Regions from separate parts of the Streptomyces sp. NPDC051173 genome, predicted to be linked through region 1. Evidence: riboswitches for the same ligand, from Rfam matches in the RefSeq annotation. Region 1 holds a riboswitch; each other region holds the start of a gene.
What was found. A riboswitch is a leader RNA that binds a small molecule or an ion and turns the genes downstream of it on or off. The one in region 1 is predicted to bind cobalamin.
Positions count from the first base shown of each region.

Region 1 (7,263 bases):
GCGGTGATCCAGGCCGCGGCCCGTACGGGATAGGAGCCGCCCGGCAGCCAGGCGTCGAGGGCCAGCCGTGGCAGGTCCGTCGCCCAGAAGATCACCACGAACAGGGTGACCGTCGGGCCGAACTTGCCGTTGCCGCCGAGCCGGCGGGCGATCGCGTGCGTGGCGGCGCCCAGCAGCAGGCTGGCGAGGAGCAGGACGCCGTCGGCGATGGCCACCGCCTCCATGGCGAGCGTGGGACTGACCTGCCACTGCGCCCGGAAGTCGCCCCTGCCCAGCGTCCCCAGCAGCCCGGCGAGCAGGCACAGGAACGTCGCCGCACCCCAGACGCTGCGGTCCCGGGCCTCGTCGAGCACTTCGACCGGCCGGAACCACAGCCCGAATATGAGGCGGTGCCAGAGCAGTCTGCGCGGTGCCGCGGCCGGGGCGTGCGGTGAGGAGGCCGGGGGCGCGGAGGGTGAGGGGGTCACGGGCATGGATGCAATTTCTATCACCGAGCGGCCCGGTCACCGGTGGCCGGGCCGCTCGGCCCCTCGTGCGTGAGGCGGCGTCAGACCGGTTCGGGAGCCCTGGGATCGGTGTCGGCGCCCGGGCCCGCGCCCGGCCCGGCGTCAGGGTCGGGGCCCGCTCCCGGGCCCGTGGAGCCGTCGGGATCGGCGCCCGCGTCGGGGTCGGGGGCGTGCAGGTACTCCTCCGAGATCTCGCGCGGCCCGAACGGCCACACCTTCTCGTAGCGCGCCCAGAGCACGAACGCCACGCAGCCCGCGGCGACCCAGGCGAGCGACCATTCGATGGGGTGCCGGCCGGGGGAGTTCTTGTCCGCGTAGCCGTAGATCACCAGCCAGCCCACGAGCGCCACCAGGCTCGGCAGCGGATAGAGCCACATGCGGTACGGGCGGCGCAGCCCCGGCTGCCGGCGGCGCAGCACCGACACCGCCGCCACCTGGGCCAGTGCCTGGACGATCACCATCACGGTCGTCAGCAGCTGGATCAGCGTGGTCAGGTCCGTATGACGGCCGATCAGGAAGCCGACGCAAGTGATGACCCCCATCGACGCCAGGCCCAGCACCGGGAAGTGGTGGCGCGGGTGCAGGCTGCCGAAGGAGCGGAAGAAGACCTTGTCCCGCGCGGCGTCGTAGGGCACGCGGGAGCCGCCGAGGAGCCCGGTGAGGACGGAGGCGACGGCCGTGACGAGGATCAGCACCGTGATCGTCCGGGCCGCGCCCTTGCCCCAGGCCGCCTCCAGGACCGCGGAGGCCACGGAGGAGTGCGCCGTGGAGTTCTCGTCGAGCATCTGCTTCCAGTCGACGACCCCCAGCGTGCCGATCTGGAGCAGCAGATAGATCGCCATGATGCCGAGGATGGAGTAGACGATCGCGCGCGGCAGCGTCCGTCCGGGGTTCTTGATCTCGGCGCCCATGTAGGCGGCGGTGTTGTAGCCGAGGTAGTCGTAGATGCCGATGGTCAGGCCCGCCGCGAAGCCGATCCAGAAGTGATTGGTCGTCAGCTCGAAGGCGTGGGCGGGGTAGGTGAAGGCGCGGTCGGGGCTGAAGTGGGTGAACGCCGCGACGATGACGAGGACGACCGAGGCGATCATCACCGCCCACAGCACCACGGTGAGCCGTGCGATGTTCTCGACCCGCCGCCACAGCGCCGCGACGATGAGCACGATGACCGCGAGCCCCACGAGGTCCCCGGCGGTCTGCCCCATGCCCGGCCACAGATAGCCGAGGTACTGCACGAAGCCGATGATCCCCGTCGACATGCCCAGCGGGATGAACAGCATGGCCGTCCACACGAACAGGAACGGCATCAGCTTCCCGCTGCGGTACTGGAACGCCTGCCGCAGATACACGTAACTGCCGCCCGCCCCCGGCAGCGAGGCGCCCAGCTCCGCCCAGATCAGCCCGTCGGCGAGCGCCAGCAGCGCGCCCGCGACGAATCCGATCACCGCCTGCGGGCCGCCGAACGCCGTCACCATCAGGGGGATGGTGACGAAGGGCCCGATACCGCACATCTGGCTCATGTTGATGGTGGTGGCCTGGAACAGCCCGATCCGGCGTACGAATCCGACCCGTTGCTCCGGTTCCTGTCCGGTGTCCGCCATGGGTGTGCCCTCTCTCTGCCGGACGGGGTGACCCGTCAACTGCACTGGTAGCACCGGCCCGCGGGGCACGTCCAGCATCGGCGCCAAGGAACGGCGGGCGGAGTCGCGAGAGGTCAAGGTTGCTTCCTGCTTCCCTATGGCAACTGCCACTTCTTTGCCACTCCCGCCGGTCAGGGCGTTAAAGTGGCCCGGCCGTGGTGCTCGGGAAGACCGGTGACGGACCCTCGTGGTCCCACTCCGGAGCGGCCCTCGCCACTGTGATCGGGGAGTTACCGTCCCGTTCCGCGCGCACCCACGGGCGCGTGGAGCCACTGGCCGCAGCCGGCTGCCGGGAAGGCAGGGGCGGGCGCGAGCGAACCCGTAAGCCAGGAGACCGGCCACGGCATCTCACGAGAAGATCCACGAGGTGCTGGAGCGTGACCCGCAAGATGACCCTGCCCACCCGAACCCCCGCCGGGCCCGCCACCGGCGGCCTGCCCGCCTTCCGCTGGCGCCGCCAGGACACCGTGCGCACCGCCGGCCTCCTGGGCGTCATAGCCGCCCTGCACGTCGTCGCCTTCGGCGTGCTCTATCTGCTCGTCGTCCCCGACCACTACACCGTGGACTCCAAGGTCTACGGCGTCGGGCTCGGCGTCACCGCCTACACCCTCGGCATGCGGCACGCCTTCGACGCCGACCACATCGCCGCCATCGACAACACCACCCGCAAGCTGATGGCCGACGGCAAGCGCCCGGTCTCGGTCGGCTTCTGGTTCGCCCTCGGCCACTCCAGCGTGGTCGTCGTCATGGCGGCCCTGGTGGCGGGCGGCACCCAGATCGCCGGGAAGCTGATGGACGAGGACTCCACCACCCACCAGACCCTCGGCGTCGTGGGCACCTCGGTCTCCGGCGGCTTCCTCTACCTCATCGCCGCCCTCAACCTCGTCGCTCTCGCGGGCATCCTGCGCATCTTCCGCGCGATGCGCGAGGGCCGCTACGACGAGGCCGAGCTGGAGCAGCACCTGGACTCGCGCGGCTTCATGAACCGCATCCTCGGCCGCTTCACCCGCTCCATCACCCGCCCCGGCCAGATGTACCCGCTGGGCTTCCTCTTCGGCCTCGGCTTCGACACCGCCACCGAGGTCACCCTCATGGTGATGGCGGGCAGCGGCGCGGCCGCCGGGCTGCCGTGGTACGCGATCCTGTGCCTGCCGCTGCTGTTCGCCGCCGGGATGAGCCTCTTCGACACCCTCGACGGCACGTTCATGAACTTCGCCTACCAGTGGGCGTTCTCCAACCCCGTCCGCAAGGTCTACTACAACCTCACCATCACCGGCCTGTCGATCGCCGTCGCCTTCCTCATCGGCACCATCGAGCTGGTCACCGTGCTGCACGACAAGCTCGACATGAACGACCCGGTCACCGGCTGGATCTCCGGCCTCGACCTCGACAACGTCGGCTTCGTGATCGTCGGCCTCTTCGTGGTCGTCTGGGCGGCCGCGCTCGCCTACTGGCGGTTCGGCAAGGTCGAGCAGCGCTGGGCGGCGCGCGCGGCCACGGCCACGAGCGAGGCGGCCTGACGGCCGGCGCGGTTCTTACGGACCGGTGACGGCGGGGCGCCAGGACGGGCGCCCCGCCGCCCGCGCCCCTAACGTCGGGACCATGCGCGTACTCGTCACCGGAGGCGCGGGCTTCATCGGCTCGCACATCGTCACCGCACTCACCGCACGCGGGCACCGGCCCGTCGTCCTCGACGCACTGCTGCCCGCGGCCCACCCCGAGGCACCGCCCCGGCCCCCCGGTGTCGAGTGGACCGGCGCCGACCTCCGTGACCGCGTGGCCGTGGCCGGTGCCCTGCGCGGCATCGACGCCGTCTGCCACCAGGCCGCGATGGTCGGCCTCGGCAAGGACTTCGCCGACGCGCCCGCCTATGTGGGCTGCAACGACCTCGGCACGGCCGTCCTCCTCGCGGAGATGGCCGCCGCGGGCGTACGCCGCCTGGTCCTCGCCGGCTCCATGGTCGTCTACGGCGAGGGCCACTACGTGTGCCCTCGGCACGGCGTGGTGCGCCCCGGCCCGAGGGCGGCCGCGGACCTCGACGCCGGGCGCTACGAACCCCACTGCCCGCGCTGCGGCCGGGAACTGACGCCGGGCCTCGTCGACGAGGAGGCGCCCGCCGACCCCCGCAACGTCTACGCGACGACCAAGCTCGCCCAGGAACACCTGGCCGCCGCCTGGGCCCGCGCCACCGGCGGCACGGCGGTGTCCCTGCGCTACCACAACGTCTACGGCCCGGGGATGCCCCGCGACACCCCGTACGCGGGCGTCGCCTCCTTCTTCCGCTCCTCGCTCGCCCGCGGCGAGGGACCCCGCGTCTTCGAGGACGGCCGCCAGCGGCGCGACTTCGTGCACGTACGGGACGTGGCCGCGGCGAACGCCCTCGCGCTCGAACACCTCGCCCACCGCCCCGCGGGCACCCTGCGCGCGTTCAACTGCGGCAGCGACACCCCGCACACCATCGGGGAGATGGCCGCCACCCTGGCCGCCGCGCACGGCGGACCGGCGCCCGTCGTCACGGGCGAGTACCGGCTCGGCGACGTCCGCCACATCACCGCGTCGTCGCGGCGCCTGCGCGAGGAGCTGGGCTGGCGCGCGGAGGTCGGTTTCACGGAAGGAATGGCCGAGTTCGCACGGGCGCCACAGCGCGTCCGACCGTGGCTGCGTACGGGTGAACATCCCGCCATCCCGGGCCGGAGCCGCCGTCCCGGGATAGATGGATGGCATATCGGTGCGCTTCCGGGAAAGGCGGCAGACATGGCGGACAACGACCTGGGAACCCTGCTCGGCGGGCTGCTCGGCGGCAGCAAGGAAGGCTCTCTGCTGGGCTCGCTGCTCGGCGCGCTCGGCAGCGGGGGAGGGGAGTCGCTCTCCGGCCTGCTGCAGCAGCTCCAGGAGGGCGGTCTCGGCGCGAAGACCGGTTCCTGGGTGGCCACCGGGCCCAACGAGCCGGTCAGCGGCCCGGAAGTGGCGCAGGCACTGCCCTATCAGGCGCTCGACCACGTCGCCCAGAAGGCGGGCGTCACCCCGGAGGAAGCGGCGGACCAGCTCGCCCGGGTGATTCCGCAGGCGGTCGACAAACTGACGCCCACGGGCGAGGTCCCCCAGGGCTCCCTGGAAGAAGTGATCGCCCACCATCAGGGCGGCTGACCCGGGCGGGGGATCCCCGCCCGGGCAGCCGCCCGCCGCGCCGTGGCCCGCGTCAGAGCCGCAGCGCCGCGAACGGACGCTCCGCCGACTCCCAGCGGTCCGCCATCCGCCACCCCACCGCGTCCGCGTGCCGCAGCAGCGCGGTCATCCCCACCCGCGCCCAGGGGAACGCCGGCCCCAGCCGTCCCCGGCCGTCGTCCACCCGCACCCGCACCCGCTCGTCGACGTCCGCCGTGGCGGCCTCGACGAGGAGGAGCCCGCGCGGCGCGGTGATGGCGGCGACCCGGGCCAGGAGGGCGCGGGGGTCACCGCCGATCCCGATGTTCCCGTCGACGAGCAGTGCGGTGCCCCAACGGCCCTCGCCCGGCAGGGGGTTGAACACCGAACGGCAGAGCGCCGTGCCTCCCGTGCGGCGGGTGCGGGCGACGGCCGCCGGGCTCACGTCGACGCCCAGGGCCGGGCGGCCCAGCGCGGCCAGGGCGGTGACGAGGCGGCCGGGGCCGCAGCCGATGTCGATGACCTCGCCCTCGCAGCGGTCGAGCACGGTCATGTCGGCAGGGTCCGCGTCGGCGCACCAGCGCTCCACTTCGAGGGGCAGCAGCCAGCCGTCCGCGCGGCGCAGGAAGAGCGGGCCGCGGCCGATGTGGACGGCGTCCGCGTAGGGGTCGGAGCTCCAGGCGCCGGTGGTCCGGCGCACGGTCAGTTCGCCGAGGGTCACCGGGCGGCCCCGGCCGCGACGGCCGCCGCGAAGAGCCCGTGCGGTGCCGCGGCCGCGACGTGGGCCGCGTCCTCGGCGGTGTCCACGTCACGGAGTTCGGGCAGGTCGCGCACGGCGAGCCCGGCCTCGGTGAGACGGCGCCGCTGGGCGGCCCCGGTGCGGGCCGTGGACATGGGGACGCCGCGCACCAGGCCGGGCCGGGGTTCCGCCATGCCGAGCGCCCAGAACCCGCCGTCGGCGGCCGGACCGAACCACGCGTCGCACCCGCGCCACGCGTCGTCCGCCAGCGCGGGGGCCAGCAGCCCGGCGGTGACCTGCGGGGTGTCCATGCCGATGAGCAGCGCGGGCCCCGCGCACCCGGCGAAGGCGGCCGCGAGCCGCTCGTCGAGCCCGCCCGCGCACTGCGGCACGACGTCGAACCCGGGAGGCAGCCAGCGCCCGGGCCGGCCGTCGAGGACGAGCACGCGCCGCCGCGCGGGCATGGCGAGCACGGCCCGCAAGGTGTCGGCGAGCGCGGCCTCGGCGATCCGGGCGGCCAGCTCCGGGCTGTACGGCGGCGTGAGCCGCGTCTTCACCCGCCCGGGCAGCGGCTCCTTGGCGATGACGAGAACCGTGGTGGGCCCGACGGGCGAGTGCCCGACGGCGCGGGGTCCGGGTCGGCCGGGCGAGTGATGACGCCATGGGGCGCCGGGGACGGTGGGCTGATACGGGTCGTGGGGCCGCGCCGGTGCGGCGGTGCCGGACGAGGCGCCGGGATCCGTCGGACGGCCCGGCGCCGGTCGCTCGGGGGATGCGTTCATGAAGCCGTGACCGCCTTACTCGTGGGAGCCGTCCGTAGGACGCGTCGCGTGACGCGGGCTGGGTGACAGGTGCCCTTCGCCTTGGAGGGGGTGTCCTGGGGATTGGAGGAGGTGTGCATGGGGGTGCGGCCTCGGTCTCCGTGGGGGCCGTTCGCGGGGTACGTCGCGTGGTTTCGGCCGTAGACCGGGTGCGGGCCGCTTCCGGCGCTCCCGCTGATGGGGCGGCCCGGTGCTGGGTGCTGAGAGGGCGTGATCACGGCGTCGTGGCCTCCGCGCCCGTGGCAGCGGTCGGCAGAGTGGCCCGCGTGTGGTGAGCGGTAGGCCCGGTGCGGGGCGCTCCTGACGTTCCCGTCCACGGCGTGGCCCGGCGTCGGGCGTTCGGAGGGCGCGTTCATGGAGTTGCGGCCTCCGCGCTCGTGGGAGCCGTCCGCAGGACACCCCGCATGTCGTGGACC
Region 1 is NZ_JBFBBD010000002.1:291,783-299,045, reverse strand. It holds gene AB0435_RS02830 (YIP1 family protein) at 1-473, opposite strand, end outside; gene AB0435_RS02825 (APC family permease) at 548-2,104, opposite strand; cobalamin riboswitch at 2,283-2,501, shown strand; gene AB0435_RS02820 (HoxN/HupN/NixA family nickel/cobalt transporter) at 2,533-3,663, shown strand; partial or broken gene AB0435_RS02815 (NAD-dependent epimerase/dehydratase family protein) at 3,746-4,783, shown strand; gene AB0435_RS02810 (YidB family protein) at 4,760-5,290, shown strand; gene AB0435_RS02805 (class I SAM-dependent methyltransferase) at 5,343-6,008, opposite strand; gene AB0435_RS02800 (DUF2064 domain-containing protein) at 6,005-6,808, opposite strand; gene AB0435_RS02795 (glycosyltransferase family 2 protein) at 7,200-7,263, opposite strand, start outside.

Region 2 (7,263 bases), on a different contig from region 1:
TGAGCTCCTGGTAGGCCGCGAAGCCCTCGGGGCCGAACTCGCGGCCCAGGCCGGAGTTCTTGTAGCCGCCGAAGGGGCCGAGCATGTCGAGGCTGAAGGTGTTGACGGAGTAGGTGCCGGTCCGCACGCGGCGGGCGATGGCGATGCCGCGTTCGACGTCGGCGGTCCAGACGCTGCCGGACAGGCCGTAGTCGGAGTCGTCGGCGATGCGCACGGCCTCCTCCTCGTCCTCGTAGGGCAGCAGGCAGATGACGGGGCCGAAGATCTCCTCGCGGGCGATCCGCATGGCGTTGGTGACCTCGCCGAAGAGGGTGGGCTCGACGTACCACCCGCGCTCGTGGGCCGCCGGGCGACCGCCGCCCGCGAGGACCTTGGCACCCTCGCGCTGCCCGAGCGCGATGTAGTCCAGCGAGCGCCGCTGCTGCCGCTGCGCGACCAGCGGCCCGACCTGTGTGGCCGGGTCGAGAGGATCACCGACGACGAGGGCGTCGGCGGCCGCGGCGAAGCGCCCGGCCAGTTCGTCGTAGTGGACACGGGGGACGAGGATGCGGGTCTGGGCGACGCACGCCTGGCCGTTGTTCATCCAGGCGCTGGGCACGATGCCCGCGACGGCGGCCTCCAGGTCGGCGTCGGGGAGGATGATCGCGGCGGACTTCCCGCCGAGCTCCAGGGTGACGCGGGTGAGGTTGCGGGCGGCGACCTCCATGACGCGCTTGCCGGAGGCGACCGACCCGGTGAAAGACACCTTGTCGACCCCGGGGTGCCCGACGAGGTACTCCCCCACCTCGCGCCCGGCGGGCAGGATGGAGAGGACACCCTCCGGCAGCCCGGACTCCGCGACGATCTCGGCGAGGATATAGGCGTCCAGGGGCGTCTCGGGGGCCGGCTTGAGCACCACCGAACAGCCCGTGAGCAGCGCGGGCGCGAGCTTCGCGGCGGCCACGAACTGGGGGACGTTCCACGGGACGACGGCCGCGACCACCCCGACGGGCTCGCGCCGCACCAGCAGCGGCCCGAGCACCCCGTCCCGCCGCTCCTCGTACGGGATCTCCCGGGCGACGCCGATCGCGCAGTCCCACACCATCATCGCGCCGAGCGCCTGCGCGAGGACGCTCCACGAACGGGGCGAGCCGTTCTGCGCGGAGATGACCTCGGCGATCTCCTCGTGGCGCGCGGCGATACCGTCCTTGATCCGGGTGACGACCTCGATCCGCTCGGCGAGGGGCCGGTCGGCCCAGACGCCGGAGTCGAAGGCGGTACGGGCCGCGGCGACGGCCCGGTCGACGTCCGCACGGCCGGCGTGGGGCACGCGCCCGATGACCTCCTCGCTGTGCGGCGAGACGACCTCGATGACGCCCCGCCCCGCCGGGTCACTCATCCTGCCGCCGATGAAGAGCTGTCCGTACTCGACGATCTCCGGCATACCACTGCCTCTCGCCTAGCTTTTCTGACATCTCGTCAGAACGAGATACCAGCTCCGGGCGGAGTGAGCAATGGCGGACCAGCCGAAGAACGACGGAGGGCGGGACCAGAACAAACCGGGAGCCGAAGAACGAGGGAGGGGGTGGGGCCGGAGGGTGAGGTTCTGGAACGCGGTGCGTGGTCACGGCACGCAATGCGCCTGACGGCGCCATGCACCGCGTTCCAGGTCCTCAGCCCGGAGGCCACACCCCCGGCCCACGAACCACAGCCCCCGGCCCCCGGCCCCCACCGCCCGCTCACCCGCCCACCCATCCACCCCCACCGCACACAGCTAAAGTGTCCGTGACAACTTCATCCCGCCTCGGAACGGGGAAAGCCGGTGCAAATCCGGCGCTGACCCGCAACCGTCACTACGACCCGCCCGCCCCGCCCGGCGCGGCGCGGCCGTACGAGCCGGACCACCCGGTCCCAGGCGGCAGGCTCCCGGACCCGGTCGCGCCGCCAGACGGCGGCACCGCCCGGTCCACCGGCACCGTCGAGGCATGCGGAGCCGAGCCCGGTGCCACCGCGGTAGCGACCGCGGAGGGGTCGCCGTGCGCGGCCGCGCAGCCGTCGCGGGCCACGAAACCCCCGCCACGACACACGCAATGACACCCGCAGCGACACTCGCAGTGACACCCACCGAGAGGCACCGACACCCCATGGCCCCCTCCTTCGCCGTCCACGCGCGCCGCGGCGCCGCGGCCCTGGCCACCGCCGCCGTCCTGAGCGCGGCCGGCGCGGTCATGGCACCGGCCGCGTCCGCGGACGCGTCCCCGTCCCCGGCGGCCCCCGGCCTGTTCGGCTCCTCGGACCCGAAGTTCGACGGTGTCTTCCGGCAGTCGCTGGCCCTGCTCGCGCAGCACACGGCGGGCGTGGCGTCCCCGAAGCCCGCCGTCGAGTGGCTGGCCGGGCAGCAGTGCGCGGACGGCGGCTTCACCGCCTACCGCGCCGACGCCGGCAAGGCGTGCGACGCGAAGACCCCGCTCGACAGCAACGCGACGGCCGCCGCCGTCCAGGCGCTCGCCGCGCTCGGCGGGCACGGTGCCGCCGTGACCAAGGCCGTGGGGTGGCTGAAGTCCACGCAGAACGAGGACGGCGGCTGGGCCTACAACCCCGGCGGCCCGAGCGACGCCAACTCCACCTCGATCGTGATCGGCGCGCTGGCCGCGGCGGGCGAGGACCCCAAGAAGGTGACCTCCAAGCGGGGCGCCTCGGCCTACGACGGGCTCGTCGCCTTCGGGCTGGGCTGTGACGTCGCCGAGGCGGACCGCGGGTCCTTCGCGTACCAGCCCGACAAGTCCGGCAAGCTCGCGGCCAACGCCGACGCGACGGCCGCGGCCGCCCTCGCCGGGCTCGGCAAGGGCTACGCGGTGGCGCCCGCGAGCAAGGACAACACCGCTCCGGAGCCGCTGCCCTGCAAGGGCGACGAGGCCGGGACGTCCGACCCGAAGGCCGCGGCGGACGCGGCGTCCGCGTACCTCGCGCGGGTCATGGACAAGGAACAGGACGGCCCGCACTTGGTCGCCGCCCAGCCCGGTGCCGACAAGCCCGCCCCCGACTACGGCAACACCGCCGAGGCCGTCATCGCCCTCGCGGCGGGCGGTCACCGCGACGCCGCCGCGAAGCCGCTGAAGTGGCTGGAGCAGAACTCCGCGGCCTGGGCCGAGCAGGCGGGCCCCGCCGCCTACGCCCAGCTCGTCCTGGCCGCCCACGCGGCGGGCGCGGACCCGCGCGACTTCGGCGGCGCGGACCTCGTCTCGCAGCTCACCGCGACGGGTCCGAAGGCGGAGGCGGCGGCGTCCCCGTCGGGCAAGGAGGAGCAGAAGAAGGACGAGAAGAAGAAGGACGACGGCAAGGGCCTGGGCATCTGGTGGGTCGTCGGCGTCTTCTTCGTCGCGAGCGTCGGCGCGGGCTTCCTGCTGAGCGGCCGCAAGAAGAAGAACCACCTGTGAGGGCCGGGCACCGGTCCCTGGCCGCCCTCTGCTGCCTCCTGTTCGCCGGGGTCCTCGCCGTCCTCGCCACCGCGCCCGCCCAGGCGGCGGGCTACCGCTACTGGTCCTTCTGGGAGGGCCAGGGCAAGGACTGGGCGTACGCCACCCAGGGCCCGGCCACCACGCGTCCCGCCGACGGCGACACCATCGGATTCCGCTTCGCCGTGAGCGAGGACTCGAAGAACGCCGCGAAGCCGCGCACCGCCCCCGGCTTCGGGGCGGTGTGCGACCGGACGCCCGCCAAGGACGGCGACAAGCGCGTGGCCGTCGTCCTGGACTTCGGCACGCCCGCCGACGCGCCCTCCGGCGAGACCCCGCCCCCGGCGCGTACGGCGTGCGCGCAGGTCGGCAAGGACGCCAGTGCCGGTGAGGCGCTCGCGGCCGCCGCCAAGCCGCTGCGGTACGACTCCGCGGCGCTGCTGTGCGCCATCGCGGGCTACCCGAAGACGGGCTGTGGTGAGCAGGTGAACGGCAAGAAGAGCGCGGAGAGCGCGGAAAGCGCGGAGCCGGCCGCCACGCAGGAGTCCTCCGGTTCCGGCGGCGGTCCCTCGGCCGGGCTGATCGGCGGCATCGCCGCGGTGGTCGTCCTCGGCGCCGCCGGGGTGTGGCAGGCCCGCCGCCGCAAGCGCGGATGAGCGGGGGCGAGCGGGGCGACCGGGCACAGCCGGCGGACCGGCCGGCGCCCGCCTCCATGACGGAGCCGTCGGCGACGAGGCCGTCGGCCGACCGCCCGGAGCCGCTGCCGTCGCCGGAGCCGCTGCCGTCGTCGAAGCCGCCGTCGTCGCCGGAGCCGCCGGGGCTCCCGTCGCCGTCGGGGCCGCTGTCGTCACCGAGGCGGCCGGACAGCGGCGACCTCCCGCGCGGACCGGGCGGCCGGCTGCCCCGCCGCACCCACCCGGCGGCGGAGACCGCCCCCGGGCGTCGCGCCCACCGGGCCGACGCGCTGCACGCCGGGGCCTGGTGGGTGTGGGCGCTCGGGCTGGCCACCGCCGCGTCGCGCACCACCAATCCCCTGCTCCTCGGGCTGCTCGTCGCGGTCGCCGGTTACGTCGTGGCGGCGCGGCGGACGGACGCGCCGTGGGCGCGCTCGTACGGCGCGTTCCTCAAGCTCGGGCTGGCCGTCATCGGCATCCGGCTGGTGTTCGCGGTCGTGCTGGGCTCCCCGATCCCCGGCACGCACATCCTGGTCACCCTCCCGGAGGTGCCGCTTCCGGACTGGGCGCGGGGCGTGCGGATCGGTGGCCGGGTGAGCGCCGAGGGCCTGGTCTTCGCCCTGTACGACGGGCTGAAGCTGGCCACCCTGCTGGTCTGCGTCGGCGCGGCCAACGCGCTCGCCAACCCGGCCCGGCTCCTGAAGTCCCTGCCGGGCGCGCTCTACGAGGCGGGGGTCGCGATCGTCGTCGCCATGACCTTCGCCCCGAACCTCGTCTCCGACGTCCAGCGCCTGCGCGCCGCGCGCCGCCTGCGCGGCCGCCCGGACCGCGGCCCGAAGGCCCTGCTCCAGGTGGGGCTGCCGGTGCTGGAGGGCGCGCTGGAGCGCTCGGTGGCGCTGGCCGCAGCGATGGACGCGCGGGGCTACGGCCGCACCGCCCAAGTGCCGCCCGCCGTCCGGCACACGACGACCGCGCTGACGCTGGGCGGTCTGCTCGGCGTCTGCGCGGGCACCTACGGGCTGCTCGGCGACGTGGGCGCGGGCTACGGCCTGCCGGTGCTGCTCGCCGGGCTCGCCGCGGCGCTGGCCGGGCTGTGGCTGGGCGGCCGCCGCTCGGTGCGCACGCGCTACCGCCCGGACCGCTGGGGCGTGCGCGCCTGGCTGGTCTCCGGCTCGGGCGTCGCAGTCGCGGCCCTGATGATCCACGCGAACTCGTACGCGCCCGCCGCCCTCCACCCCCCTGCCGTCCCCCTGACGGCACCCGAACTGCCGCTCTGGCCCGCGGCGTCGGTCCTGCTGGGCCTGCTGCCGGCCTTCGCGGCACCGGCCCCCGCCACCCGCACCCCGTCCGAGGAGGACCCGCAGTGATCCGGTTCGAGCAGGTGTCGGTCACGTACGACGACACCGCCGCGCCCGCGCTCGGCGGGGTGGACCTCACGGTGCCCGAGGGCGAACTGTGCCTGCTCGTCGGGCCGTCCGGGGTCGGCAAGTCGACGCTGCTGGGCACGGTCAGCGGCCTCGTACCGCACTTCACCGGCGGCACGCTGCACGGCCGCGTCACCGTCGCGGGCCGCGACACCCGCATGCACAAGCCGCGCGAACTCGCCGACGTGGTGGGCACGGTGGGCCAGGACCCACTGGCCCACTTCGTCACCGACACGGTCGAGGACGAGCTCGCCTACGGCATGGAGTCCCTCGGCGTCGCGCCCGCCGTGATGCGACGCCGGGTGGAGGAGACCCTGGACCTGCTGGGTCTCGCCACCCTGCGCGACCGGCCGATCGCCACCCTGTCCGGCGGCCAGCAACAGCGCGTGGCCATCGGTTCGGTGCTGACCACCCACCCGAAGGTGCTGGTGCTCGACGAGCCGACGTCCGCGCTCGACCCGGGCGCGGCGGAGGAGGTGCTGGCCGTGCTCCAGCGCCTCGTCCACGACCTGGGCACGACGGTGCTGATGGCCGAGCACCGCCTGGAGCGGGTCGTGCAGTACGCGGACCAGGTCATCCTGCTGCCCGCGCCCGGCACCGCACCGGTCGTCGGCGACCCGGCGGAGATCATGGCGGTCTCCCCGGTCCACCCGCCGGTGGTGGCCCTCGGCAAACTGGCGGGCTGGTCGCCACTCCCCCTGTCGGTACGGGACGCCCGCCGGCGCTCGGCCCCGCTGAAGGAACGCCTTGGCGCGTCCGCGCCCGTCGGAGACACGGAGCCGCGCGCGGCCGGGAAGGAACGGACGGAGAAGGACGAGCCCCCCGCCAGGGTCGCGGGCCTCACCGTCCGCCACGGCCGGGTGGCGGCCCTGCGCGACGTCGACCTGACCGTACGGCCCGGCGAGACAACGGCCCTCATGGGCCGCAACGGCGCCGGGAAGTCCACCCTCCTGCGCTCCCTCGTCGGCGCCCACCGCCCCACCGGCGGTTCCGTGCGCGTCGGCGGCCTGAAGCCGCACGCCACGGCCCCCGCCGAACTCCTGCGCCACGTCGGCCTCGTACCGCAGGAGCCGCGCGACCTGCTGTACGCGGACACGGTCGCCGCGGAGTGCGAGGCGGCGGACGGCGACGCACAGGCCACGCCCGGCACCTGCCGGGCCCTGGTCTCCGAGCTGCTGCCGGGCGTGCCCGACACCACGCACCCGCGGGACCTCTCCGAGGGCCAGCGCCTCGCGCTCGCGCTCGCCGTGGTGCTGACGGCCCGCCCACCGCTGATCCTCCTGGACGAGCCGACGCGCGGCCTGGACTACGCGGCGAAGGAGCGCCTGGTGGAGATCCTCCGCGAGCTCGCCTCCGGCGGCCACGCCGTCGTCCTGGCCACGCACGACGTGGAACTGGCGGCGGAGCTGGCCCACCGGGTCGTCGTCATCGCCGACGGTGAGATCGTCGCGGACGGCCCGACGGCGGAGGTCGTGGTCGCGTCCCCGGCGTTCGCCCCGCAGGTGGCGAAGATCCTGGCCCCGCTGCCGTGGCTGACGGTGCCTCAGGTACGGGCGGCGCTGGAAGCGCCGGAGGAGTCGGCGTGAACGGGAACCCCGAGGGTCTGCCCGGCGACACGACCCACACCCCGGCCGACACCGGGGCGAGGAACCCCAAGGACCTGCCCACCGACCCGGCACACACCCCGGCCGACACCGGGACGGGGAACCCCAAGGACCTGCCCACCGACCC
Region 2 is NZ_JBFBBD010000089.1:1,031-8,293, reverse strand. It holds gene AB0435_RS30100 (aldehyde dehydrogenase) at 1-1,423, opposite strand, end outside; cobalamin riboswitch at 1,752-1,905, shown strand; gene AB0435_RS30095 (prenyltransferase/squalene oxidase repeat-containing protein) at 2,124-3,416, shown strand; gene AB0435_RS30090 (SCO2322 family protein) at 3,434-4,090, shown strand; gene AB0435_RS30085 (CbiQ family ECF transporter T component) at 4,147-5,475, shown strand; gene AB0435_RS30080 (ATP-binding cassette domain-containing protein) at 5,472-7,118, shown strand.
Region 2: linked by a shared signal. The riboswitch ahead of AB0435_RS30095 (prenyltransferase/squalene oxidase repeat-containing protein) and the one ahead of AB0435_RS02820 (HoxN/HupN/NixA family nickel/cobalt transporter) in region 1 are both predicted to bind cobalamin.

Region 3 (7,263 bases), on a different contig from region 1:
CGCGCAGCGCGTCCTCCTCGGCGGCCCACTTGGCGGTGAAGGCGGCCGGGTCCTCGTCGTGGGCGAGCCGGCGGCGTACGACCTCGACCCGCTCGTCGGGCTCGCGGGACGCGGCGACCTCGACGGTCAGCCCGAAGCGGTCGAGGAGCTGCGGGCGCAGCTCGCCCTCCTCGGGGTTCATGGTGCCGACGAGGAGGAAGCGGCTGGCGTGGCGGACGGAGACGCCTTCGCGCTCGACGGACGAGGAGCCGGTCGCGGCCGCGTCGAGGAGCGAGTCCACGAGGTGGTCCCCCAGGAGGTTGACCTCGTCGACGTAGAGAACGCCCCGGTGCGCGGCCGCCAGCAGGCCCGGTTCGAAGGCCTTGACGCCCTCGCCCAGCGCGCGCTCGATGTCGAGCGCGCCGACGAGCCGGTCCTCCGAGGCGCCCACCGGCAGCTCGGCCATGCGCGCGGGGCGCGGGGCGTGCGGGGCGCCGTCCTCGTGCGGACCGTCCGGGCAGGCGGGGTCCGGGGCCGCCGGGTCGCACGAGAACCGGCAGCCGGTGATGGTCGCGACCTCGGGCAGCAGCGCGGAGAGTGCCCTGACCGTCGTCGTCTTGGCGGTGCCCTTCTCGCCCCGTACGAGCACTCCGCCGATGGCCGGTGAGAGGGCGTTGAGCAACAGGCCCAGCCGCATGTCGTCCATGCCGACGATCGCGGTGAACGGATAGGTGGCCGAGGCCATCAGGTGTTACCCCCTTCGAGGGAATCGATCCCACTGGGCGTGCCGGCGGTCGCCGGCTCCGGCAGCGTGTCGCCGTTCCCCGCGCGAGCGGGGGTGATGCCAGGACCGCGACGGTCCGGGCCCTGTTCTCTCCGCGCGGGCGAAGGCGGCGCCCCCGGCGGTATGAACGGCAGTCCCGCCGGAACCCCGTCCTCGATCAGCCGCAGCAGCGCGTCCGTGTCCGCGTGCTGTTCTATGAGATCGCCGAGCCGGTCCAGCTGCTCCTCGCGCAGCGCCGCGAACGACGTGTCCGGAGCCGGTACGAACGACCGGCCCGCCGCCTCGGCGACTCTCCGCAGGAACGCCCGCCGGAAGCCGTCGCTCTCCAGCGAGCCGTGCCAGTGCGTGCCCCATACGGACCCCGACCGGCAGCCGTCCAGGAACGGCTCATCGCCGCCGAGCACTTCGGCGACACCGTGGTGGATCTCGTAGCCCTCCACCCGCTCGCCGAGTGCCTCGCCGGCCGGCCGGGCCAGCGTCTTCTCCACCGCGAACCGCACCCGTACCGGCAGCAGGCCCAGGCCCTCGACCGTGCCCGCCCTCGACTCGACCTCGTCCTCGATGCGCTCGCCCAGCAGCTGGAAGCCGCCGCAGATGCCCAGCACCGGCCGGCCCTCCGCCGCGCGCCGCGCGATCGCGTCCGCCAGCCCGCGCTCGCGCAGCCAGGCGAGCGCCCGCACGGTGCCGCGGGTGCCCGGCACGACGACCAGGTCCGCGTCGAGGAGCTCCTCCGGGCGGTCCACGAACCGTACGACCACGCCCGGTTCGGCGGCGAGCGCGTCGACGTCGGTGAAGTTCGACATCAGCGGCACCGCGCACACCGCGACCCGCAGCACGTCGGCGCCGTGCGGCGGGGCGACCACCGACTCCCGCACCGCGCCGCGCATCGACACCCGCAGGCCGTCCTCCTCGTCGATGCCGAGGCCGTGGGCGAACGGCAGCACGCCGACCGTGGGCCGCCCGGTCAGGCCGCGCAGCATCTCCAGGCCGGGCTCCAGCAGCGTCACGTCCCCCCGGAACTTGTTGACCAGATAGCCCGCTATGTGCGCCTGGTCCTCGCGGGACAGCAGCGCCGTCGTACCGAAGAACGACGCGAACACCCCGCCCCGGTCGATGTCACCGACCACGACGACCGGCAGCCGCGCCGCACGGGCTATGCCCATGTTGACGATGTCCGTGCGCCGCAGATTGATCTCGGCGGGGCTGCCCGCGCCCTCGCAGATCACCGCGTCATGGGTGCGCCGCAGCTCGGCCAGGCAGTCGGTCACCGTGCCGAACAGCTGCTCCTGGCGGCCGGAGTGGTAGCCGCGCGCGCTGAGCTCACCCACCGGCTTGCCCATCAGCACCACCTGACTGCTGCGGTCGCCGCCGGGCTTGAGCAGCACGGGGTTCATCAGGGCCGACGGCTCGACCCGGGCCGCAGCGGCCTGCATGGCCTGGGCGCGGCCTATCTCCGCGCCCTCGCGGGTCACGAAGGAGTTGAGCGACATGTTCTGCGCCTTGAACGGCGCGACCTTGACGCCCTTGCGGACCAGCCACCGGCAGATCCCGGCGGTCACCACGCTCTTGCCCGCGTCCGAGGTCGTCCCGGCCACGAGCAGGCCCCCGCCCAGCGGGCCCGAGGACCCGCCCTTGTCCGCTGTCACCGGCTCCTCCTCGTAAGGCGATCTGGGGAAAGACTGCCCGCCGCACGGCCCCGGGAGACGGCGGCCCGCACCCCGATCGCGACGCCCAGCGCCAGCAGCGACACCCGCCGGGAGAGCCGCACGGCGCGCTCGATGTCGGCGGTCTCCACCGGGCGGTTCTCCGCGCCCAGGACCGGGCGGTGCTCGACGCGGCCCTTGTAGGCGAGGGTGCCGCCGAGGCGTACGCCGAGCGCCCCGGCGAACGCGGCTTCCACCGGGCCCGCGTTGGGGCTCGGGTGCCGGGACGCGTCGCGCCGGGCCACCCGCCAGGCGCCCCGCGGGTCGGGGCCGGCGAGCACGGCGAGGGTGGCGGTGAGCCGGGCGCCGGGCCAGCCGACGACGTCGTCGAGCCGGGCCGCGGCCCAGCCGAAGCGCCGGTAACGGGGCGACTTGTGGCCCACCATCGCATCCAGGGTGTTGACGGCGCGGAAACCGGCCAGCCCCGGGACACCGCCCAGCGCACCCCAGACGAGGGCGCCCACGACGGCGTCGGAGGTGTTCTCGGCGACGGACTCCACGACGGCGCGGGCCATCTGCGGACCGTCCAGCGCCTCCGGGTCGCGCCCGCACAGATGGGGCAGCCGCTCCCGGGCGACCTCCAGGTCACCCGCGGCGAGCGCGCCTCCGACGGCGCGGGCCTCACGGCCCAGCGAAGTGCCGCCCAGCACGGCCCAGGTGGTGGCGGCGGTCAGGGCGACCGTGGCGGCGGGGGAGGGGCGTACGGCACGGGCCAGCGCACCGGCGGCGGCCACGGTGCCGCCCGCGCACAGCAGCGTGTGCAGGGCGCCGTGACCGCGGTGATCCCGCCACAGCCGCTGCTCCACGGCCTGCGCGGCACGCCCGAAAGCGGCCACGGGATGGCCGCGGCGGGGGTCGCCGAGAGCGAGGTCGCCGAGGAAGCCGAGCGCGGCACCGCACGCGAAACCGAGGTGATCGGCGCGCATCGGATCAGACCGCCGTCGTGTGGTACCTGGATCCAGGGGAAAGGGGTGGTCGGCGGCCGGGCATGGCGATGTGTCCTCACTCAGGGTCCGCGCCCTGGCTCGACGTGACCGGCGACCAGAGTCTCCTGGCTCCCGGATCGACGCCGCCCCCTGCCTTCCGGCCTCGCGGCCGTGGCGGTAGTGCTTGGGGGAACGCTCCCCGGTGACAGTGGCGGGACCGCGCCGGACTCACACCGGCTTCCTCTGCTGTCGCCGTTTGGCCTCGGAAGTCCACCATGGGGTGTGAACGGGCGTCAACTTTCCCGTTGGGCGGGTGAGCTGGGCTTTGCCGGCGGGTTCGTCCTTCGGGCGTGGCCTCAATCGCCGGCCGGGCTGGGTTTGTGGCTGGACCGGGGGTGTGGCCTCCGGGCTGAGGACCTGGAACGCGGTGCGTGGCGCCGTGAGGCGTATTGAGTGCTGTGACGACGCACCGCGTTCCAGAACCTCACCCTCCGGCCCCACCCCCTCCGCCGGAGAGCAAGTTGAAGGCCGGCGGGGGCGTAGACCCTCGGGGCGCGCCATTCTTTTCGGCCGGTGCGCCGTTCTTCCAACCGGGCACGCCTCCCTCTTCCGCCGGGCGCGCTGTTCTTTTCTTTCCGCCGGGTGCGCGAAATTCAGCCCGTTGGGGGCACCTCCCAGCGGTAGCTGGGGGGAGGCAACGGACCCGAGGTTCGGGGTCTGGGGCAGCGCCCCAGTTTCGGGAAGGGGCGGGGTAGGGGAACAAAGCCCGCCGCAGGCGCCGACCGGCCCGCAGCCGGGGGTCTGGGGCGCGTGCCCCAGTTCGGGGAAGGGCGGGGCTGGGGAACAAGCCCCGCCGCAGGCGGCAACCCACCCGCGGGTCAGGGATCCGGGGCTGAGCCCCGGCCCCCACCTACCCCACGATCAAAAAGATCCCGTACCCCACAGCCGCCGCGCACAGCGCAAAGCACGCGTACGCTCCGGACCGCGCCAGGACCCCCGGAGCCGCGCTGCCCGCGGAGCGCGACGTGCCGACGATCCCCAGTGTGAAGACGCCGACCAATCCGACGGTCACGACGAGGCTGACGCCGAAGACCTGCCCAAGAGCTGCCCAGTCGATCTGCATGGTGTGGATTCCTTAGCTCGCCGCGGCGGCGGGGGTGCGCCCGGGTTCGGGGGAGACGGCGACCACCGGGGCGGCGGTCACGGGACCGGCCGGCGGCGGGGCGACGGCCTGGAGCGCGGCGGTGACCACACCGGCCGGCTCGGCCGCTTCCGCCTGGACCTCGTTGACGCTGTCGTGGGTGACCGGCTTGCGGCGGGAAGCGGCGTAGATCGCGCCGCACACCAGCAGGCCGAGCACGGCGACGGTGGTGACGCCCCAGTCGCCCTGGTCGGCGAGGAACGCCGCGCCACCGGCGACGATGCCCGCGGCCGGGAGCGTCAGGCACCAGGCGATCGCCATCCGGCCCGCGGTCGACCAGCGCACCACGCCGCCCTTGCGGCCGAGGCCGGAGCCCATGATCGCGCCGGAGCAGACCTGGGTGGTGGAGAGGGCGAAGCCGATGTGCGAGGAGGCGAGGATCACGGTCGCGGCGCCGGTCTGGGCGGCGAAGCCCTGCGGCGGCTGGATGTCGGTGAGGCCCTTGCCGAGCGTACGGATGATGCGCCAGCCGCCCAGGTACGTACCGAGCGCGATGGCCAGGCCCGCGGAGACGATGACCCACAGCGGCGGGTCGGAGTGCGGGGCGACGACGCCGCCGGTGACCAGCGCGAGGGTGATGACACCCATCGTCTTCTGCGCGTCGTTGGTGCCGTGGGCGAGGGAGACGAGGGCGGCGGAGGCGATCTGCCCGGCGCGGTAGCCCTTGGCGGTCTCCTTCTCGTCCCGGCCCTTGGCGAGCCGGTAGGTGAGCCGGGTGGCGACCGTGGCGGCGATGCCCGCCACGATGGGCGCCGCGACGGCCGGGATGAGGACCTTCATGACGACCTTGTCGGCGTTCACCGCGTTGAAACCGACGGACACGATGGTCGCGCCGATCAGGCCGCCGAAGAGGGCGTGCGAGGAGCTGGAGGGCAGACCGGCCAGCCACGTCAGCAGGTTCCAGACGATCGCGCCGATCAGTCCCGCGAAGATCACTTCGGGTCTGATCCCGGCGCTCTCGTCGATGATGCCCCCGGAGATGGTCTTGGCGACCTCGACGGACAGGAACGCGCCGACGAGGTTGAGAACCGCCGACATCGCCACCGCGACCTTGGGCTTGAGCGCCCCGGTGGAGATGGTGGTGGCCATGGCGTTGGCCGTGTCGTGGAAGCCGTTCGTAAAGTCGAACACCAAGGCCGTGACGATCACGATCCCGATGAGAAGCGTGATGTGTTCCATTCACCCAGGCAATCAGCTCGATGGTCAGTACAGCGGTGACCGTAAAGACCCTGGGTGAACGGAAGGTGAACTGGGTTGGACCGAGTGGTGGCGCGAACCGGAGGCGGATGACGATGCGGATATCGAACACAGCACAGGGTGACAACAGCGGCACGAGCGGCGACATCGGGCGGGCCTGGGCCGAGGTCGTGGCCACCGCCCGCCGCACCGTGGCGGACGGGTTGGTGGTGGGCACCTCAGGCAATGTCTCCGCGAGGGTCGGCGATGTCGTTCTTGTCACGCCCAGCGGCGTCCCGTACGACCGGCTCCGCCCGGAGGACGCGGTCGGCGTCGACCTCGACGGCCGCCAGGTCCTCGGCGAGCTGACCCCCACCAGCGAGCTCCCCATGCACCTGGCCGTCTACCGCTCCACCGACGCGGCGGCCGTCGTCCACACCCACGCCGTCCACGCCACGGCGGCCGCGGGCCTGGTCGACGAGCTGCCTCTGGTCCACTACATGGCGGGCGCGCTGGGCGGCCCGGTACGGGTCGCCGACTACGCGCTCTACGGCACGGACGAACTCGCCCGCAACATGCTGCGCGCCCTCGAAGGCCGCACGGGCTGCCTCCTGCGGAACCACGGCACGGTCGCCCACGGCGAGACCCTCGACCAGGCCTACGACCGCACGGCTCAGCTGGAATGGATGTGCCGCGTGTGGCTGACGTCGGCGGCGGTACCGGACCGGACACCGTCGCTGCTGACTCTCGACGAACTGGACGAGGCGACGAGGAAACTGCGGGGGTACGGGCAGCGGAGGGGGTGACCGGGGGGCTTTTCCCCAGCCCCGCCCCTTCCCGAAACCGGGGCTGCGCCCCAGACCCCGCAACACGCTTCGCGCGTTGTCCTCAAACTCCCCCAGCTACCGCTGGGAGGTGCCCCCAACGGGCTGAAATCAGCCCGTTGGGGGCACCTCCCAGCGGTAGCTGGGGGAGTTTGAGGACGCGCCCGCAGGGCGCTGGGGTCCGGGGTCTCCCCGGTTTCGGGAAGGGGCGGGGTAGGGGAAAAGGCCCGCCGCAGGCGGCAACGGACCCGCACCCGGCAAGGACCCGCAGGCAAAGCGCAGCGGACTGGCCAGAGCCTCACCACACGCTCACACTGAAGACGTGCACCCGGCGAGAGCGGCAGCCCTGGCCGCCACGACCGTACTAGGTGCCGGAGCGGCCGCCATAGCGGCCGGACGGTACGCCTCCGACGCTGCGCTCAAACCCCGGCCGGGAACCCCACTGCCGGACTCCCCGGAGCTCACCGTCCACTCCGTCGGCAACGACACCGTCACCCTGACCCGCGGCGTCGAGGCGCAGCGCCCGGGGACGTACGGCCTCAGCGCGCCCGGTGTGCACGCCGTCGTCGGAGGGCCCGTCGCAGGCGAACCGCACCCCGCCGACTGCGTCGTACGCCGCCTGGAGCGCGTGACGCACGGCGTGCTGGAGCCCGGGGCCCGCGTGCGGCTC
Region 3 is NZ_JBFBBD010000097.1:6,169-13,431, forward strand. It holds gene AB0435_RS30970 (putative cobaltochelatase) at 1-724, opposite strand, end outside; gene AB0435_RS30975 (cobyric acid synthase) at 724-2,376, opposite strand; gene AB0435_RS30980 (cobalamin biosynthesis protein) at 2,406-3,392, opposite strand; cobalamin riboswitch at 3,511-3,637, opposite strand; gene AB0435_RS30985 (hypothetical protein) at 4,303-4,515, opposite strand; gene AB0435_RS30990 (inorganic phosphate transporter) at 4,528-5,772, opposite strand; gene AB0435_RS30995 (class II aldolase/adducin family protein) at 5,886-6,575, shown strand; gene AB0435_RS31000 (alpha/beta fold hydrolase) at 6,916-7,263, shown strand, end outside.
Region 3: linked by a shared signal. The riboswitch ahead of AB0435_RS30980 (cobalamin biosynthesis protein) and the one ahead of AB0435_RS02820 (HoxN/HupN/NixA family nickel/cobalt transporter) in region 1 are both predicted to bind cobalamin.

Region 4 (7,263 bases), on a different contig from region 1:
GCGGCGGATCGTCGCCGTTGTTGGGCTCAGCGCGGGTTGTGCCGTCTGGCCGGCTGCCGACGTGTTGGCGATCTTCCGCTTCAACGCGGCGGAGCAGATCAACTTCGATGTCGACCTGCGGGAACTCCAAGGACAAGAGCGGCTCGACGTGTTCTGCGGCTTCCTCGCGGCGATCGGCCGACGACTGGGTAAGCCGGTGCTGATGGATTCCGAGGGCAGTGACCACAGTCGCCCCGTCCTCGGGTTCGACGTTGAAACCGATCAGGTGGTCCTGCTGGCGAAGTCGCCGGCCTGAGTGAACGCGGGCGCGGATCGTCCGACCGATGGACGTGCAGATTCGATCCGAACCCCAACTGTCCAGAATTGACAGGCGAGTTAACCCTTAAGAGGGACTTCGCCCACGGCGCTATCGCGATACGGTGACCAGGATTCTTCCGCTTCGTTCCGAGACGGGACGAAGCGACCCCCCACGCTGGCGGCAACCGGCGAAGGGGGTCTACACCCACGAGGGACAGGACTCCCCCAGAATGCTCAAGCATGCTATCGCCCCCGCGCGCTTCTTCTCTCAGGTCCCCAACGAGATCATCCGCCACCCCCGCCTCTCCTCCGACGCCGTTCGGCTCCTCACCTGGCAGCTCTCGCTTCCCGACGGCGTCGATCAGCGGCTGTCGAAGACCGCCGAGCAGGCCGGGATCAAGAAGACCGCGTTCACCCGCGCCAAGCGGGAGTTGGCCGCCGAGGGGTATTTCCACGAGTGGCGGGGGCAGGGCGCCGGAGGGCTGTGGAGGACGCGGCAGTTGGTGTCCAACGTGCCGTTGACCGAGGACCAGGCGCTCGCCGTGCGGGACGGGGTCACGCCACCGCTCGCCGTACGGGACGGGATCACGCCACCGAGTGACGCCGGACCGGCCGTCGGTCAGCCGGATGCCCCGGCCGTCGGTCGTTCCCAAGAAGAGAACACCGGGGAGAACACCCCCCACCCCCTCGCCGAGCGCGGCGCGCGAGCGCTCGCCGCCGTGTGTCATACCGAACGGCGCCTGCGGCGGATCTCCGGGCGGGACGTCGAGCGGCTCGCCCCGCTGGCAGGCGAATGGCTGGCGCGCGGGGCCACGCTCCAGGAGATGCGGGAGGCGCTCACCGACGGGCTGCCGGAGCCCGTCCGCTCCCCCGCCGGGATCCTCCGCGACCGGCTCGCGCGCAAGATGCCGGACCCCCGCCCCGAGCCGGCGCCGCGTCCCCAGCCCCTGCGTGCCTGCACCGGCACCTGCGGCCGGATGATCCGGCCCGTCGCCGACGAGACCGCGTGCCGTGACTGCCGGCTGGAGACGGCCGGAAGCGACGCTTCCGGGGCGGTGGCCGCAACTCGGCGCGGCATGAGCGCCGTTCGGGCCTCGCTGGAGGCGTACGTCCAGGCGCGGCCCGCCGGGTGACGTTGCCATACCGATATGCGGACAGGGGGTGACTCCCCCCACGCCCCTGACCTAGATTTCCTGCGCATCACGTAGTGATCACCAAGGGGGAGTCGCCACCATGACAGAACCACCGATGGAGCCGCCGGAGAGCGGCCGCAGGGCCGTTGTCGTCACGGTGCCGATGGTCGTGGCCGGGGTGTGTCTCGCCATTCCCTTCGTCGCGATGCTGTGGGTCGACTCCTTTTCCCGGCTCACGCCCGCGTTCATCGGGATTCCGTTCTTCTACTGGTACCAGATGCTCTGGGTGCTGATCTCGACCGCGCTCACCGTCATCGCGTACGCGATGGTCCGCCGCCACGAGCGGATCCGCAAGGGAGGTGAGCGGGCGTGAAGAACGGCGTGAACGGCGTGGCGCTCGCCGTGTTCATCTTCTTCTTCCTGGTCGTCACGGTGATGGGATTCGTCGCCTCCCGGTGGCGGCGCGCGGAGAACGCGGACAGCCTCGACGAGTGGGGGCTGGGCGGGCGATCGTTCGGCACCTGGATCACCTGGTTCCTGCTGGGCGGCGACCTCTATACCGCGTACACCTTCGTCGCCGTACCGGCGGCCATCTACGCGGGCGGCGCGGCGGGATTCTTCGCGGTGCCCTACACGATCCTCTGTTATCCGCTGGTGTTCACCTTCCTGCCCCGGCTGTGGTCGGTGGCGCACAAGCACGGTTATGTGACGTCCTCGGACTTCGTGCGCGGCCGGTTCGGGTCGAAGGGGCTTTCGCTGGCCCTCGCGCTGACCGGGCTGCTCGCGACCATGCCGTACATCGCGCTCCAACTCGTCGGCATCCAGGCCGTGCTGGACGTGCTCGGGGTCGGCGGTGGATCCAACTGGTTCATGAAGGACCTGCCGCTGCTCATCGCGTTCGGCGTGCTCGCGGCCTATACGTATTCGGCCGGGCTGCGCGCGCCCGCGATGATCGCGTTCGTCAAGGACGCGCTGGTCTACATCGTGATCGTCGTGGCCATCATCTACATCCCCATCAGGCTGGGGGGTTTCGAGCACATCTTCGCGAAGGCGGGTGACGCCTTCGCCCAGAAGGATCCCGCGACGGGCAGACCGCGCGGCTCCCTGGTGACCGGTCCGGACGCGCAATGGGCGTACGCGACGCTCGCGCTCGGCTCGGCGATGGCGCTCTTCCTCTATCCGCATTCGGTGACCGCGGTCCTCTCCAGCAAGAGCCGCAATGTCATCCGCCGCAACACCACGATCCTGCCGCTCTATTCGCTGATGCTGGGCCTGCTGGCCATGCTCGGCTTCATGGCGATCGCCGCGGGCGTCAAGGTGAAGAACGGCCAGCTGGCCATTCCGCAGCTCTTCGAGGACATGTTCCCGGACTGGTTCACGGGCGTCGCCTTCGCGGCGATCGGGATCGGCGCGCTGGTGCCGGCGGCGATCATGTCCATCGCCGCGGCGAATCTCTTCACGCGGAACATCTACAAGGACTTCATCCGGCCCGATGCCTCACCCGAGCGCGAGGCCAAGGTCTCCAAGCTCGCCTCGCTGCTGGTGAAGGTCGGCGCCCTGATCTTCGTCCTGACGATGGACAAGACGGTCGCGATCAATTTCCAGCTGCTCGGCGGCATCTGGATCCTGCAGACCGTGCCGGCGCTCGTCGGCGGGCTGTTCACCCGCTGGTTCCACCGGTGGGGTCTGCTGGCGGGGTGGGCGGTCGGGATGGCGTACGGGACATGGCGGGCGTACGACACGCCGAGTGCCACTCAGGATCATTTCGGGAATACCAACCTGATTCCCTTCATCGGGGAGAAGGGGTACATCGGGCTTACGGCTTTCGTCCTGAATGTGCTTGTCGCCGTCGTGCTCACGTTCGTGTTCAAGGCGGTGGGCGTGCGGGACGGGGTGGACGAGACAAAACCATCTGACTACACGGCGGATGCGGGTGATCCGGGCGTGGCGGAGGAACTGCCGCCGGCGACGGCGGGGGCCCCCGGAGGTCACTGACGCCTGCGGCGGGCTTCTTCCCCAACCCCGCCCCTTCCCGAAACCGGGGAGACCCCGGACCCCCGAACCACGCTCCGCGCGGTGTCCTCAAACGCCGGACGGGCCGAGTTCGGCAGGACCTTCGCCCCGACCCCCCGGGCGCTCCCGAGATACCCAATCGCGAGCCCCTGGAGGGGTCCCAGAACGACTTCCGGCCGGCCGTCCACCCCGCCGGTCGCCGAGGGCCGTCGCGCCTCCCCGGAGGCGCGTGACGGCCCTCCGTCATGCCCCGTACGGGCAGGCCCTGTTAGCACATTCCGACCCGCTCGATTACCGCACGACACAAGATGTGGTGGTGCGTGCGACGGCCAGCACTAGATGTATGCTCGTCCTCGCTGTCGTCGCAGGGGAATCCGGTGGAAATCCGGAACTGTCCCGCAACGGTGCATGTATGCCGTAATGACGCATGCAGGAGTCCGAGTACCTGCCGACAGCACGCCCACCGCTGAGCCGCACCGGCTCGCACCGGGCGTTTTGTATTCGTCCGGGCCTCGCGGGTTGGGCCGATGGACGCTACGAGCATGCCCTGGTGCTTCAGGCATGCCCGTACGCGCCCGTCGCGCGCCACCCGCCCGGCCCCTTGCCGAGCGAGGGAGAGCCTCAGTGACCATCGCGCCCGCCGATCCGGTCTCAACGTCCGCGGAAGCGACCGGCGGCCCCGGGACCGCGCTGCTGCGCACCCTGACCGACCTCACCGCCGATCTGCCCGCCACCGACCCCGGAAAGGTCGCCGCCGCCGCGCTGCGGGGCCGCCACCCGGGCTCGGACGAGGCCGAACTGCGGTCCCTGGCCACCGAGGCCGCCGCCGGCCTGATCGCCGAGGAGCCCGAGTACTCCAAGCTCGCGGCCCGCCTGCTCACCCTCGCCATCGCCGAGGAGGCCGCCGGGCAGGGCGCCGTCTCCTTCTCCGCGTCCGTCGCGACCGGCCACCGCGAGGGCCTGATCGCCGACGACACCGCCGCCTTCGTCACGACGCACGCCGCGCGCCTCGACGAGCTCGTCGGGAAGGCGCTCGCCGACGGCGCCGACGACCGCTTCGGCTACTTCGGCCTGCGCACCCTGCACAGCCGCTACCTGCTGCGCCACCCGATCACCCGGCAGGTCATCGAGACGCCGCAGCACTTCCTGCTGCGCGTGGCCTGCGGCCTGGCCGAGGACCACTCGGTGCGGGCCCTGGAGGACGTCGCCGAGCTCTACGCGCTGACGAGCACCCTGTCGTACCTGCCCTCCTCCCCCACGCTCTTCAACTCCGGCACCCGCCACCCGCAGATGTCGTCCTGCTACCTGCTGGACTCGCCGCTGGACGAGCTGGACTCGATCTACGACCGCTACCACCAGGTGGCGCGCCTGTCGAAGCACGCCGGCGGCATCGGCCTGTCCTACAGCCGCATCCGCTCGCGCGGCTCGCTGATCCGGGGCACCAACGGCCACTCCAACGGCATCGTGCCGTTCCTGCGCACGCTCGACGCCTCCGTGGCGGCGGTCAACCAGGGCGGCCGGCGCAAGGGCGCGGCCTGCGTCTATCTGGAGACGTGGCACGCGGACATCGAGGAGTTCCTGGAGCTCCGCGACAACACCGGTGAGGAGGCCCGCCGCACGCACAACCTCAACACCGCGCACTGGATCCCGGACGAGTTCATGCGCCGCGTCGAGGCGGACGCCGACTGGTCGCTGTTCTCCCCGGCCGACACGCCCGATCTGGTCGACCTCTACGGCGACGAGTTCGACGCCGCGTACCGCAGGTACGAGGCCGAGGGCAAGGCCGTCAAGCAGATCCCGGCGCGCGTGCTGTACTCCCGGATGATGCGCACCCTCGCGCAGACCGGCAACGGCTGGATGACCTTCAAGGACGCGTCCAACCGCACCGCGAACCAGACGGCCGAGCCCGGCAAGGTCGTCCACTCCTCGAACCTGTGCACCGAGATCCTCGAGGTCACCGACGACGGCGAGACGGCCGTCTGCAACCTCGGCTCGGTCAACCTGGCGCAGCACCTGGGCACCGACGGCGAGATGGACTGGGAGAAGCTCGACCGTACGGTCCGTACGGCCGTGACGTTCCTCGACCGCGTCGTGGACATCAACTTCTACCCGACCGAGCAGGCCGGCAACTCCAACAGCCGCTGGCGCCCGGTGGGCCTGGGCCTGATGGGCCTCCAGGACGTCTTCTTCCGGCTCCGTCTGCCCTTCGACTCCCCCGAGGCGAAGGAGCTGTCCACCCGGATCTCCGAGCGGATCATGCTCGCGGCGTACGAGGCGTCCGCCGACCTCGCCGAGCGGCACGGCCCGCACCCGGCCTGGTCCGCGACCCGCACCGCCCGCGGCGTGCTGCACCCGGACCACTACCCGAACGCCGAGCAGCGCTGGGCCGACCGCTGGGCGGCGCTGCGCGCCCGCATCGCCCAGGTCGGCATGCGCAACTCGCTGCTGCTGGCGATCGCCCCGACGGCCACCATCGCGTCCATCGCGGGCGTGTACGAGTGCATCGAGCCGCAGGTCTCCAACCTCTTCAAGCGCGAAACGCTCAGCGGTGAGTTCCTCCAGGTCAACACCTACCTGGTGGAGGACCTGAAGAAGCTCGGCGTGTGGGACCGCACCACCCGTGACGCCATGACGGACGCCAACGGCTCGATCCAGGACATGAACTGGATCCCGCAGGAGGTGCGCGACCTCTACCGCACCGCCTGGGAGATCCCGCAGCGCTTCCTGATCGACATGGCCGCGGCCCGTACGCCGTACCTGGACCAGAGCCAGTCGCTGAACCTCTTCATGGCGTCGCCCACCATCGGCAAGCTCAGCTCGATGTACGCGTACGCCTGGAAGCAGGGCATCAAGACGACGTACTACCTGCGCTCGCGCCCGGCCACCCGGATCGCCCGCTCGGCCTCCGCCGCCGCCACCATTCCCGTGCAGCAGGCCGTGCCCGACGCCGACGCCGTCGCCTGCTCCCTTGAGAACCCCGAGTCCTGCGAGGCCTGCCAGTAATGTCGACCGCTGAACAGAAGAACCTGCTCGACCCGGGCTTCGAGCTGACCCTGCGCCCGATGCGGTACCCGGACTTCTACGACCGCTACCGCGACGCGATCAAGAACACCTGGACCGTCGAGGAGGTCGACCTCCACTCCGACGTCGCCGACCTGGCGAAGCTGTCCCCGGGCGAGCAGCACATGATCGGCCGCCTCGTCGCGTTCTTCGCGACCGGCGACTCGATCGTGTCGAACAACCTCGTGCTGACGCTGTACAAGCACATCAACTCCCCCGAGGCGCGGCTGTACCTCTCGCGGCAGCTCTTCGAGGAGGCCGTGCACGTCCAGTTCTATCTGACGCTGCTGGACACCTACCTCCCCGACCCGGACGACCGCGCCGCCGCCTTCGACGCGGTGGAGGAGATCCCCTCCATCCGCGAGAAGGCCCAGTTCTGCTTCAAGTGGATCAACGAGGTCGAGAAGCTGGAGCGGCTGGAGACGAAGGCCGACCGCCGTCGCTTCCTGCTCAACCTGATCTGCTTCGCGGCGTGCATCGAGGGGCTGTTCTTCTACGGCGCCTTCGCGTACGTCTACTGGTTCCGCTCGCGCGGTCTGCTGCACGGCCTGGCCACCGGCACCAACTGGGTGTTCCGTGACGAGACCATGCACATGAACTTCGCGTTCGAGGTCGTGGACACGGTCCGCCAGGAGGAGCCCGAGCTCTTCGACGACGAGCTCCAGCAGCAGGTCACCGACATGCTGAAGGAGGCCGTCGAGGCGGAGCTGCAGTTCGGCCGCGACCTGTGCGGCGAGGGCCTGCCGGGCATGAACACCGA
Region 4 is NZ_JBFBBD010000004.1:25,215-32,477, forward strand. It holds partial or broken gene AB0435_RS03790 (hypothetical protein) at 44-295, shown strand; gene AB0435_RS03795 (hypothetical protein) at 528-1,430, shown strand; gene AB0435_RS03800 (DUF3311 domain-containing protein) at 1,531-1,803, shown strand; gene mctP (monocarboxylate uptake permease MctP) at 1,800-3,425, shown strand; cobalamin riboswitch at 3,753-3,911, shown strand; gene AB0435_RS03810 (ribonucleoside-diphosphate reductase subunit alpha) at 4,068-6,446, shown strand; gene AB0435_RS03815 (ribonucleotide-diphosphate reductase subunit beta) at 6,446-7,263, shown strand, end outside.
Region 4: linked by a shared signal. The riboswitch ahead of AB0435_RS03810 (ribonucleoside-diphosphate reductase subunit alpha) and the one ahead of AB0435_RS02820 (HoxN/HupN/NixA family nickel/cobalt transporter) in region 1 are both predicted to bind cobalamin.